3 regions of the Rhizobium bangladeshense genome follow, and region 3 is predicted to be linked to each of the others. Evidence: predicted binding sites of a transcription regulator. Region 3 holds the regulator's gene; each other region holds the start of a gene.
The links. Region 3 encodes LexA, which represses DNA repair genes until DNA is damaged. Its sites were predicted from a motif close to TGTTCNNNNTGTGTTCNG; they were not measured.

Region 1: the regulator LexA is predicted to act here: its motif matches at 2,377-2,394, upstream of J2J98_RS14210 (ATP-dependent helicase).
Region 2: the regulator LexA is predicted to act here: its motif matches at 2,001-2,018, upstream of recA (recombinase RecA).

The regions. Positions count from the first base shown of each region.
Region 1 is NZ_CP071612.1:2,908,541-2,912,738, reverse strand. Features, by position in the region: gene J2J98_RS14210 (ATP-dependent helicase) at 1-2,334, opposite strand, end outside; gene J2J98_RS14205 (VOC family protein) at 2,568-3,044, shown strand; gene J2J98_RS14200 (PrkA family serine protein kinase) at 3,450-4,198, shown strand, end outside.
Region 2 is NZ_CP071612.1:2,378,524-2,382,721, reverse strand. Features, by position in the region: gene J2J98_RS11655 (pseudouridine-5'-phosphate glycosidase) at 1-872, opposite strand, end outside; gene J2J98_RS11650 (carbohydrate kinase family protein) at 951-1,904, opposite strand; gene recA (recombinase RecA) at 2,133-3,221, shown strand; gene alaS (alanine--tRNA ligase) at 3,378-4,198, shown strand, end outside.
Region 3 is NZ_CP071612.1:2,040,228-2,044,425, reverse strand. Features, by position in the region: gene eno (phosphopyruvate hydratase) at 1-64, opposite strand, end outside; gene kdsA (3-deoxy-8-phosphooctulonate synthase) at 205-1,050, opposite strand; gene J2J98_RS09985 (VOC family protein) at 1,047-1,943, opposite strand; gene lexA (transcriptional repressor LexA) at 2,143-2,862, shown strand; gene J2J98_RS09975 (ComEC/Rec2 family competence protein) at 2,843-4,198, opposite strand, start outside.

The sequences.
Region 1 (4,198 bases), 870 kb from region 3:
GGGCTCGGAGGAAGTCGATTTCGCCACCAGTTCGCCGTCGATCGTGCGCCCCTTTGGGCCGCTTTCGCCATAGCCGATACGTTCGACGGCATGGCCGGAGCGGGTGCCCCAATTCTCGCGGGTGGCGTCAGTCCTGTTGGCTTGGGCGCGTTTCCAGCCGGGGGTGGAATAGGAGTTGGCGAAGGGTTCGGCCTTGTCGAAGCGAGACTGGCCGTAGCCGCCGCGGCCGTAACCACCGTAGCTCTGCTCCATTTCGGCGACCTCCACATGGGTCTCCGGCAGTTCGTCCAGGAAACGCGAAGGCAAGGTCGATTGCCAGAGGCCGTGGATGCGGCGGTTGGAGACGAACCAGATGTGGCAGCGGCGTTTGGCGCGGGTGATGCCGACATAGGCGAGGCGGCGCTCCTCCTCCAGGCCGGCGCGGCCGCTCTCATCCAGCGAGCGCTGGTGCGGAAAGAGGCCTTCTTCCCAGCCGGGCAGGAAGACGGTGTCGAATTCCAGGCCTTTGGCAGAATGCAGCGTCATGATCGAGACAGCGTCGAGGTTCTCGTTGGTCTCGGCGTCCATGACAAGGGAGACGTGCTCGAGAAAGCCGCGCATCGACTCGAAGCTCTCCATCGAGCGGATGAGTTCCTTTAAGTTTTCGAGGCGGCCGGGCGCTTCCGCGCTCTTATCGTTCTTCCACATGTCGGTATAGCCGGACTCTTCGAGGATCTGCTCGGCAAGTTCGGTATGCGGAGTGTTTTCAAGCAGTTCCTGCCATCGGCGGAAAGATTGAATCACGTCGAAGAGGGCCTTTCGCGCCTTCGGCTTCAGCTCGTCCGTCTCGATGATGTCGGCCGCTGCCGCAAGCATCGGAATGTCGCGAGCGCGAGCATAGTCATGCAGCGCACGCACCGTCGTGTCGCCGAGGCCGCGCTTCGGCGTGTTGATGATGCGTTCAAAGGCGAGGTCGTCGGCCGGCTGTGCGACGAGCCGGAAATAGGCCATGGCATCGCGGATCTCGAGGCGTTCATAGAAGCGCGGGCCGCCGATGACGCGATAGTTGAGGCCAAGGGTGACGAAGCGATCTTCGAATTCGCGCATCTGGAAGGAGGCGCGCACGAGGATCGCCATGTCGTTCAGCAGGTGCTTGCTGCGCTGGAGCTGCTCGATCTCCTCGCCGATGGCGCGGGCTTCCTCCTCGGAGTCCCAGGAGGCGTGGACCTGCACCTTGACGTCGTCCGGGTCGGCGCGATCGGTGAACAATGTCTTGCCCAAACGACCTTCATTATGGGCGATCAGGTGGGCGGCGGCACCCAGGATATGTTCGGTCGAGCGGTAGTTGCGCTCGAGCTTGATCACCTTAGCGCCGGGAAAATCCTTCTCGAAGCGAAGAATATTGTCGACCTCAGCGCCGCGCCAACCATAGATCGACTGGTCGTCGTCGCCCACGCAGCAGACATTCTGCGGCTCGCCCTTATTGCGCTGGGCCAGCAACCTCAGCCACATATATTGGGCGGTGTTTGTATCCTGATATTCGTCGACAAGGATATAACGGAAGCGGCCGTGATATTCCCTCAGGAGGTCCGGATTCTTGCGAAAGATCGCGATCGGATGCATCAGCAGGTCGCCGAAATCGCAAGCGTTGAGCGTCGACAAGCGCGCCTGATAGGCGAAATAGAGATCGCGGCCGCGGCCATTGGCGAAGGCGCGGGCGTCGCCTTCGGGAATATCGGCGGGGCCGAGGCCCTTGTTCTTCCAAGTGTCGATCATGCCGGCGAACTGCTTCGCCGGCCAGCGCTTGTCGTCGAGGCCCTCGGCCTGGATCAGCTGCTTGATCAGACGGACGACGTCATCGGTGTCGAGGATGGTGAAATCGGAGCTGAGGCCGACCAGCTCGGCATGGCGGCGCAGCAGTTTGACGCCGATCGAATGGAAGGTGCCGAGCCATGGCATGCCTTCGACGGCGCCGCCGACGAGCAGGGCGATGCGCTCCTTCATCTCGCGCGCGGCCTTGTTGGTAAAGGTGACGGCGAGGATCTGTGAAGGGAAGGCGCGGCCGGTATTGAGAATATGGGCGATCCGTGTCGTCAGCACGCGCGTCTTACCGGTGCCGGCGCCGGCGAGCACGAGGACCGGGCCTTCAAGTGTTTCGACTGCTTCCGTCTGCTCGGGATTGAGGCCCGCGAGATAATCCGGCCGCTTACCGCCGTCGCGTGCCGCCATGGCGCGGGCGGCAATACCGCCGCCGGCGGCGGGTCTTCCGGCAGCCGCGACAAACGGCTGCGGCTTGCGCGCCACGTCGCCCGGTTCTTCGTCGAAGAAGGGAATATCGTCGAAACTATTGCTCATGGCGCGTAATGTAGTGATTCGGGAAGGAAAGACCAGAAAAGATGTTCTGCTTTCATTCTGGAATCACCGCTATTGCAGACGGATGCGGGCGGCAGGCCGCCGTGGGTGCGGCTGCTGTCTTGTGCGGGTGAGCGGCAAAAAATCCGATTCCAGCCTGTCGGAACCGGCGCCGACCAGACGTCCTTGAAGCATCGGACGGGAGTCCGGGATCCTAGCCAACAAGGAGGCTGTCTATGCCGAAGGTCATTTCAAATCTCTGGTTCGCGGAGCAGGCGCGCGAAGCCGTCGAATTCTACGTGTCGATCATTCCGGATTCCAGCATTGGCCGCACCACCATACTTCCGGCGGAAACGCCCAGCGGTCCTCCCGGCAGCGTCGAGCTGATCGAGTTCACGCTTGGCGGCCAGGCGTTTCTGGCGATGAAGGCCGGTCCGCTCGACAGCTTCAACCATTCCTTTTCGATCGCCATCCTTCTGGAAAGCCAGGCGGAGATCGACCGGATATGGGATGCCTTCCTCACCAATGGTGGCACGCCGGAGGCCTGCGGCTGGCTGAAGGACCGCTGGGGTCTTTCCTGGCAGATCGTGCCACGCGCTCTCTCCGAGATGATCGCCGATGAAGATCGCGAGCGGGCAAGGCGCGTCACCGAAGTCATGCTCGGCATGGTCAAGATTGATGTGGCTGAGCTGGAGAAGGCGTTCAATGGCTAAAAGCCCGAGAAGCGCATGAACGAATTATACCGGGCGGATGGTGACGTTCGCCCCGTTCCATCCTGTGGGAGCGCGCTGGCTGCTCCGCTCTGAGAGCCGGCTTGCTCTCACTGGCGGCCAAGGCCGATTTTCCACAGCTCGAATCACGGGCGCCATTGCACACCTTTTTGACATTCATGTCACGTCGCTAAATGTGCTGATATCGCAATGACCCTTTTCTCAACTACAATGAGAAACAGTTTCGTGGAGTAAAAAAATTACCGGTGCATGCACAATTTTGTGCATTGCTACAAACCGCCGGTCGGCGTCGAATATACCTACGAAACTATTGATTCTTAGGAACGCCGTGGCCATCTCGATGGTTATACGGCTTAGAGCCTGCGGCATAACCTTAATGGAGGTCCCATGCTGAGTGAATCCGTATTCGATGCGTTTACCCGCAGTTATGAAGCACGCCGCGAAAGCGACATGTCGGTTTCGGAATATCTCGATCTCTGCAAAACCGAGCCGATCGCCTATGCCAACGCGACCGAGCGTTTGCTCGCTGCAATAGGCGAACCGCAGATGGTGGATACCGCCAGGGACGCGCGCCTCGGCAGGATCTTCATGAACAGGACCATCCGGGTTTATCCCGCCTTTGCCGGCTTTCACGGCATGGAAGAGACAATCGAACGCATCGTTTCCTTCTTTCGGCATGCGGCACAGGGGCTCGAGGAGCGCAAGCAGATTCTTTATCTGCTCGGTCCGGTCGGCGGCGGCAAGTCCTCGCTCGCGGAGCGGCTGAAGCAGTTGATGGAGGTTCATCCGATCTACGTGCTGAAGGCGGGTGAAGAAATCAGTCCCGTATTCGAAAGCCCGCTCAACCTCTTCGACCCGGAGACGATGGGCTCGCTCCTGCAGGAGCAGTACGGCATCCCGCTGCGGCGTCTGCACGGATTGATGAGCCCGTGGTGCCTAAAGCGGCTCGATGATTTTGGAGGCGATATCTCGCGATTCCGCGTCGTCAGGATACAACCTTCGCGATTGCGCCAGATCGCAATTGCAAAGACCGAGCCTGGAGATGAGAACAATCAGGACATCTCCTCGCTGGTCGGCAAGGTCGATATCCGCAAGCTGGAAACCTACTCCCAGAACGATCCCGACGCCTACAGCTA
Region 2 (4,198 bases), 340 kb from region 3:
AGCGCAATATTCGTCTTCAGGCTCTGGCCGTCCGTCAGGTCAAAGATCGTGCTCAAGAGATAGGGCGTCACCGCCTTGCCGGTGATTTCGTCGCGCTCGGCGCTGTCGAGCGCCCGTTCGATATAGATCTCCATCTCCTCGCGCGCGATCTCGTCGGCCTCGGGCACGGGGTTGGCGACGAGCATGCCGCCGTCGATGCCGAGCTGTTCGCGCACCGTCTGGAAATTGGCGATGGCCGCCGGACTGTTCAGCGACAGCGGGCTGCGGATGCCTGATGAACGCGACCAGAAGGCGGGGAATTCTTCACTCTCATAGGTAACCACCGGCACGCCGCGGGTCTCCAGCACTTCAAGCGTCTTCGGAATGTCGAGGATTGCCTTGGCGCCGGCGGAGACCACGATAACGCCGGTGCGCGCAAGTTCCTCGAGATCGGCTGATATATCGAAGCTTTCCTCGGCGCCGCGGTGCACGCCGCCGATGCCGCCTGTGGCAAAGACGCGAATGCCGGCGCGGGCGGCCGCGATCATCGTCGCCGCGACCGTGGTGGCGCCGGTGCGGCGTTCGGAGATCGCGAAGGCGAGATCGGCGCGCGACACCTTCATCACCTCTTTCGCCTTGGCAAGTTGCTCGAGTTCCGCAGCTTCAAGGCCGATATGCAGCGTGCCGTGGATGACGGCGATCGTCGCCGGCACCGCGCCCTGTTCGCGAATAATTGTCTCGACGCTGCGCGCCATTTCGATGTTGCCGGGATAGGGCATGCCATGAGTGATGATCGTCGATTCCAGCGCCACCAGGGGCGCGCCGCGCTGCTTGGCGCTGGCGACCTCCTTCGAATAGGCGATCGGCAAAAGAGGGGAAATGGGCTTGGTCATGGTCTTATCCTGTGTCGATAGAGCATGATGCCAAAAAATGCCGGCGGTGTTCGGAGGACATCATGCTCAACTCTTTAGTTAGGCGCTTGAATGCAGAATTCTCGCCACGGGAACAAGGGCAAGCGCTTCATTCAGGCCATCCGCGGTCAGATTTTCGTTGACGGCGTGCCGCGACTGAACGGTGAGCGCTGCCGCTGCTGCGCCATACCGGACGGCTTCCTCGAGCGGTAGGCCTGTTATCAGGGCGGCAAGCGTGCCGGCGGCAAGCGAATCGCCTGCGCCGGTGACATCGGCGACGGCGTCGGCGACCGGCGGCTGCAGCGTGGCGACGCAGCCTTCACGAATCGCTACGAGCTCGCGCTGGCCTCGGGTGACGACAGCGCTCCTGATGCCCATCGCCTTCAGCAGCGGAGCCCAGCCGGCCGCATCCTGCGGCTGTTGCCCGACGAGGACGGCGGCCTCGGCTTCATTGAGGAATAGGTAGTCGATATCCTTGATGGACGGCTTCAGCCTGACGACTTTCGCCGGCGAGATGGCAATGGCCCCAACTGGTTTGTCCAGGGAGTGTGCCTTCGCGACGATCGCCGTGATTGTCTCTTCCGGCAGATTGGCATCGACGAGAATGCAATCATGAGCGGCGAAGGCCTCTCGCACCCAGCGGATGGAAAGGCGCCGCGGCACGAAGAAGCGGTAGAGATCCATGTCGGCAAGGGCGATCACGAGGTCGCCGGTCTTCTCGATGATCGCGGTATAGCTCGGCGTCTTGCGGTCGAGGAAGACGAAGGGCCGGTCGTCGATGCCGGCGAAATCGGCAGCTTCGCCGACCATTTCGCCGAAGGGATCGCCGCCGCGCGGCGAGATCATTGTCACGTGAAAACCCAGTCTTGCAAGGTTGCGCGCCGCGTTAAAACCGCCGCCGCCCGGCTCCTCGAACCAGGTGCCGGGATTGCTGGCACCTGGCGCCGTTTCGCCGGAGATGCGGCCGCGCCGGTCGATATGGGCACCACCGAGAACGAGAATCTTTTTCATCAGCTTACCCGCTATGATAATGCGCGGAGGGCGAATCGATGCGTTCGCCTGGCTGCGAAAAAGCCCGCGCATTTGGCGTAAGCCGTTGCTTTGCATCGATAAAACAAATGTAGAACACGGACCGTTTTACCTTTTTCTTTCAAATGTTTGTTCGCCCATTGCGGGAATGGAACAAATAGGGTACAAACTCGACATTGCTTGAGCGGCTTCAATAACCTAAAGGTGGATCGGATGTCTCAGAATTCATTGCGGCTGGTAGAGGACAAATCGGTGGACAAAAGCAAGGCGCTTGAAGCGGCACTCTCACAGATAGAGCGGTCGTTCGGCAAGGGCTCGATCATGAAACTCGGTTCCAACGAGAACGTTGTCGAGATCGAAACTGTTTCGACGGGCTCGCTTGGCCTCGATATTGCACTCGGCATTGGCGGTCTGCCGAAGGGCCGTATCATTGAAATCTATGGGCCGGAAAGCTCGGGCAAAACAACGCTTGCGCTGCAGACCATTGCGGAATCGCAGAAGAAGGGCGGCATTTGCGCCTTCGTCGATGCCGAACACGCGCTCGACCCTGTCTATGCCCGCAAGCTTGGCGTCGATCTGCAGAACCTCCTGATCTCACAGCCAGACACGGGCGAGCAGGCGCTGGAAATCACCGACACGCTGGTGCGCTCCGGCGCCGTCGACGTTCTCGTCGTCGACTCGGTCGCTGCGCTGACGCCGCGCGCCGAAATCGAAGGCGAGATGGGCGACAGCCTGCCGGGCATGCAGGCCCGACTGATGAGCCAGGCGCTGCGCAAACTGACTGCTTCGATCTCCAAGTCGAACTGCATGGTGATATTCATCAACCAGATCCGCATGAAGATCGGCGTCATGTTCGGTTCGCCGGAAACGACGACCGGTGGCAATGCGCTCAAATTCTATGCCTCCGTGCGCCTCGACATTCGCCGCATCGGCTCGGTCAAGGAGCGCGAGGAAGTGGTCGGCAACCAGACCCGCGTCAAAGTTGTCAAGAATAAGATGGCGCCGCCCTTCAAGCAGGTCGAGTTCGACATCATGTATGGCGAAGGCGTATCGAAGACAGGCGAGCTCGTCGATCTCGGCGTCAAGGCTGGTATCGTCGAGAAGTCGGGCGCCTGGTTCTCCTATAACAGCCAGCGTCTAGGTCAGGGCCGCGAAAACGCCAAGACCTTCCTGCGCGACAATCCGGATCTCGCCCGCGAAATCGAGCTGGCGCTGCGCCAGAATGCCGGCCTGATCGCCGACCGATTCCTGCAGAATGGCGGGCCGGACGCCGATGACGGCGATGCCGCCGCGGAAATGTAATTTTCGCGCCTGATCTTGATCGGATATCTCAGCCGGCCGCATTCCCTCATCGAGAATGCGGCCGGTTTTGTTTGTCGGCTGGACAGTGGCGGAGGCGAACGTTAAAAGCCGATGAATTTGTATTTACCGGCCTCGGGCAGCATTGAAGGGCATAGAATGAGCGGCGTGAACGATATCCGGTCGACCTTCCTCGACTATTTCAAGAAGAACGGCCACGAGATCGTTCCGTCGAGCCCGCTCGTGCCGCGCAACGACCCGACGTTGATGTTCACCAATGCCGGCATGGTGCAGTTCAAAAATGTCTTCACCGGCCTTGAAAAACGTCCTTATGCGACTGCGACAACCTCGCAGAAGTGCGTGCGCGCCGGCGGCAAACATAATGACCTCGATAATGTCGGTTATACCGCCCGTCACCTGACCTTCTTCGAAATGCTCGGTAATTTTTCCTTCGGCGACTATTTCAAGGAGAATGCGATCGAGCTTGCATGGAAGCTGGTGACTGAAGGCTTCGATCTGCCGAAGCATCGGCTGCTGGTGACCGTCTATTCCGAAGACGAGGAAGCAGCGGCGCTGTGGAAGAAAATCGCCGGCTTCTCCGACGACAAGATCATCCGCATCCCGACCTCCGACAATTTCTGGCAGATGGGCGATACCGGCCCCTGCGGCCCGTGCTCGGAAATCTTCATCGACCAGGGCGAGAATGTCTGGGGCGGCCCTCCCGGTTCGCCTGAGGAAGACGGCGACCGGTTCCTGGAATTCTGGAACCTGGTTTTCATGCAGTTCGAGCAGACCGAGCCTGGGGTTCGCAATCCGCTGCCGCGTCCTTCGATCGACACCGGTATGGGTCTGGAGCGCATGGCCTGCATCCTCCAAGGCGTTCAAAGCGTCTTCGAGACCGATCTTTTCCGTACGCTGACCGGCACCATCGAGGATACGATAGGCGTCAAGGCGGAAGGCAGCGCCAGCCACCGCGTCAT
Region 3 (4,198 bases):
CGACGGTGGGGTTGCCACGGCTATCGAGAATCTCGCGGGCGATGATATCGGTGATTGCAGTCATGGGTTCTTCCTGCTCGGTGGGTGATAGGTCGTTCGAAGCCTGTCATAATCGAAGGCGTGCAAATTACAATGCCGCAATTTCCTGCCTTCGAACGGTATTATGTCGTGGCCTAAACCACGATCATGTCAGCCTGTTGAACGTCAGGCCTTGGCGATTGCGTCGAAGGCAAGCAGCTTCTCAAGCAGGCGCGGCATGTCCCTGAGATAGACCATATTCGGGCCATCGGACGGTGCGTTGTCGGGGTCCTGATGGGTTTCGAGGAAGACGCCGGCAATTCCCGTCGCGACCGCCGCACGCGCCAGCGTTTCCACGAACTCCCGCTGGCCGCCCGAGGAATCGCCCTGCCCGCCCGGCTGGGCAACGGAATGCGTCGCATCGAAGACAACGGGAGCGCCCATCGCCGCCATAATCGGCAGCGAGCGCATGTCGGAGACCAAAGTATTGTAGCCGAAGGAAGCGCCGCGCTCGCACAGCAGCACGTTTGGATTGCCGCTGGCGTTGAGCTTCTTCAGGACGTTCTTCATGTCCCAGGGTGCGAGGAACTGGCCCTTCTTGACATTGACGGCGCGGCCGGTCCTGGCGGCGGCGATCAGAAGGTCGGTCTGGCGGCAGAGGAAAGCCGGGATCTGCAGGACATCGACGATCTTTGCCACCTCCGCGCATTGCTCGGCGGTGTGGACGTCGGTCAAGACGGGAAAGCCGAATTCCTTTTTCAGATCGGCAAAGACCTCCATGCCCTTCTCCAAGCCGATGCCGCGCTCGGCCGAGAGGGAGGTGCGGTTCGCCTTGTCGAAAGAGCTCTTGTAGACGAGGCCTATGCCGAGCTTGCCGCAAAGCTCTTTCAGCGTGCCGGCCACCATGAAGGCATGATCGCGGCTTTCCATCTGGCAGGGGCCGGCGATCAGCGACAGGCGGCCTGTATTGGAAAAGGTGACTTGACCATCGCCTTCGCCGATCTTGACTTCGGAATTCGTATCGGAGCTCATCGTGGTTCCTCGAAGGCAAAGAGCGTGCCCTGGCCGGGCGCGGGCTTCACCAGAATGCGGTTGTTCTTACGCGTATACGTCACCCCGTTAGCAGCCAAATGCGCTTCTGTCACGGCAAGATCGGCGACATTGAAGAGGATTGCCCGGCCGCGCAGTCCTCGCTCGGCGGGTGAGACCGCGGTCTCGAAATAGGCCTCCAGCCCCTCCGGCGTCACCAGGCTGATCCTCGCATTCGAGGCCGCGATATTGACGCCAAACCCGGTTTTCTCGGCTGCCGATTGCGCTGCGGCAAGGCCGACGAAGGCGGCGAAAGCCGCCGGCTCCGGTGCGCAGAGCGCCACCTCAGCAATGCCGGTGACGCCATTGTCATGCCTTTCCAGCGAACCGCGATCGGCCGGCAACGGGTTGACGCGCTCGACGGCAAAGAGAAGCAGATCGGGCGCGCGGAGATCGCCGGCAAAAGCCAGTCTGAAGCTCCCGATGCTCTCGGAACCATCCGGCATTTTCATAGTCCGACTAAACTCCAGCATCTTGCCGGCGCTCGATCCCTTGTCGATGAAACTCTTATGATCGAGCCCGCAATCCCCGGTGCCGAAGGCTATCGCCGAAAGCCCCTCCTCGCCGCAGCGGAAGCGAAAGGCCTGGTTGCGGGCGGTAAAGACGTTACCCTGCCGCGCCGATAGCTCGCTCTCCTCGACGCTCGCTACACCGAGCGGCTCCAGATAGGTCTTGTCGGCAAAGAATACGCAGGCATTCTCCGTGCCGAAGGGGTGGCGCGCATCGGCGGCAACGGTGAAGCCGAGTTTCCCGAGCCTCTCGCGCGCCAGGTCTATATTGACGACAGGCAACACGACATGATCCAGCGGGTGCGGCTTGGCGGAATGGTCTTTCATAATGTCCCTCTCCCTGAAATGGCATGAGATGTGCGACGGCACGCGGTCAATTCAAGGCTTGCGCGCCAAATCCGGCGAATGAAAATAAAAATCTCAACGAGTTGACGGGAAGTTTTACGGAAATTTAGCTACTTGCAGAACACATATGGAACATATAGTGTCTGTTCTGGATTTGTTTCAATCACGGGGTCTGACGTCGATGCTCACGCGCAAACAACAGGAGCTTCTCCTTTTCATTCATGAGCGCATGAAGGAATCCGGCGTTCCTCCCTCTTTCGACGAAATGAAGGATGCTCTGGACCTCGCCTCAAAATCAGGCATCCACCGCCTGATCACGGCGCTAGAGGAACGCGGCTTCATTCGCCGCCTACCGAACCGCGCCCGAGCGCTCGAAGTGATCAAGCTTCCAGAGGCCTATAGCCCCAGTCTTCAACCGCGCCGCGGTTTTTCGCCGAGCGTCATCGAGGGCAGCCTCGGCAAGCCCCAGCCGGTCGCCGCCCCTGCTGCGGCAAAGGCGGTCGCAGACAACGGCAACTCCGTCTCCGTGCCGGTCATGGGACGTATCGCCGCCGGCGTTCCGATTTCGGCGATCCAGAACAACACGCACGACATCGTCGTTCCCGCCGATATGCTTGGCTCCGGTGAGCACTACGCGCTGGAGGTCAAGGGCGATTCGATGATCGACGCCGGCATCTTCGACGGCGATACCGTGATCATCCGTAACGGCAGCACTGCAAGTCCCGGCGATATCGTCGTTGCCCTCGTCGACGACGAGGAAGCAACGCTGAAGCGTTTCCGCCGCAAGGGCGCATCGATCGCCCTGGAAGCCGCCAACCCGGCCTATGAGACCCGCATCTTCGGACCCGACCGCGTCAAGGTGCAGGGCAAGCTGGTCGGCCTCATCCGCCGCTATCACTGACGCTGGACGGGCCGGAATCGGTAAAACTGTTGCTGCGCCAATCATAGGCGCGGTGGCGCATCCATGGCCGCGATAATGCATCGAAGGCCGTCGCGACCTCGAGGCCGCTCTCAGTGAAACGCAATTCGACCGAACCGGTCCTGCGCAGCGTTTCGCCGGTAAACAGCGCCGCACCCGAGCGGCAGCTGGCGAAGCGCAGGCGTACAGACGTCACGACAATATCGCCGGCATCGCAAGCGGGGCCGAGATAGGCGGCATTTTCGATGACGGTCACGATATGACCGTTTGCAAGCTTGGCTATGCACCAGGCTTTCCTGAGGCAGGAAAAGCTTTCCGCCTCAGCGCCGGCCGCGGCCGCCTGCATCGCGATCTTCGCTTCGTTCTGCTGCTCGCGGGAAAGCCTGAGGCGCCTCTCCTTATCCTCCGGGATCGCAGGACTATCCAGCATCCTCGGCGGATTATGCACCGTCAGAACGAGCGCCCTCTGCCACTGATCGAAGATGAAATCCGGCGGCCTTTCGCGATTGGAGGCCATTGCTGCCGGCGTGACGACCGCGACGAGCGCGCCGTCTTCCGAAATCACCAGATCCGCCGGCCGGGATGCCGGCAGAACCACTACTGCAAGCGTCGAGACGGCGATGAGAGCGGTGCCGACCTGGCGCAGCCGCGTCCGCAGCAAGGTCATCAGCAGGAAACCTGCCACGGCCAGCGTGAAATACCAGCTGGGCAATCGACCGACGCCGATATTCCCGCCCCAACCGGATATCGTCTTTGCCACCACGATCACCAGATCGAGGCCGAATCCGACCACCTTCCAAGGCAATATATCAAGCCCGAAAGGCATGAGCAGCATCGCCAACAACCCGGCCGGCATGACGATGAAGGAGATGATCGGCATGGTCGCGAGGTTTGCCGGGAGACCATAGGCCGTCAGGCGATGAAAATGCTCGATCGAAAACAGCGCCGTGGAAAAGCCGCCGATCAGCGAAGTCAGGAAAACGCCGCTGAAAAAGCGTGCGACCGCAGCGGCCAGCAGCAGGGCCGGCATTTTCGGCAGGGCGCTTTCGCCGACGCGCCGTTCCTTCCACAGCTGATAAGCCGATACCAGCGCCAGCGTCGCGGCAAAGGACATTTGAAAACTCGGGCCCAGGACTTCGGAAGGTGAGATCGCAATGATAACAAGCGCGGAAAGAGCGACGTTGCGCAGGCTAATCGACGGCCGGTCGAAGAAGACAGCAATCAGCATAATGGCCATCATGATGAAGGCGCGCTCTGCCGAGACGGCGAAACCCGAGATCAGAAAATAGGCCGTGACGGCGATGAGCGCTCCGGCGGC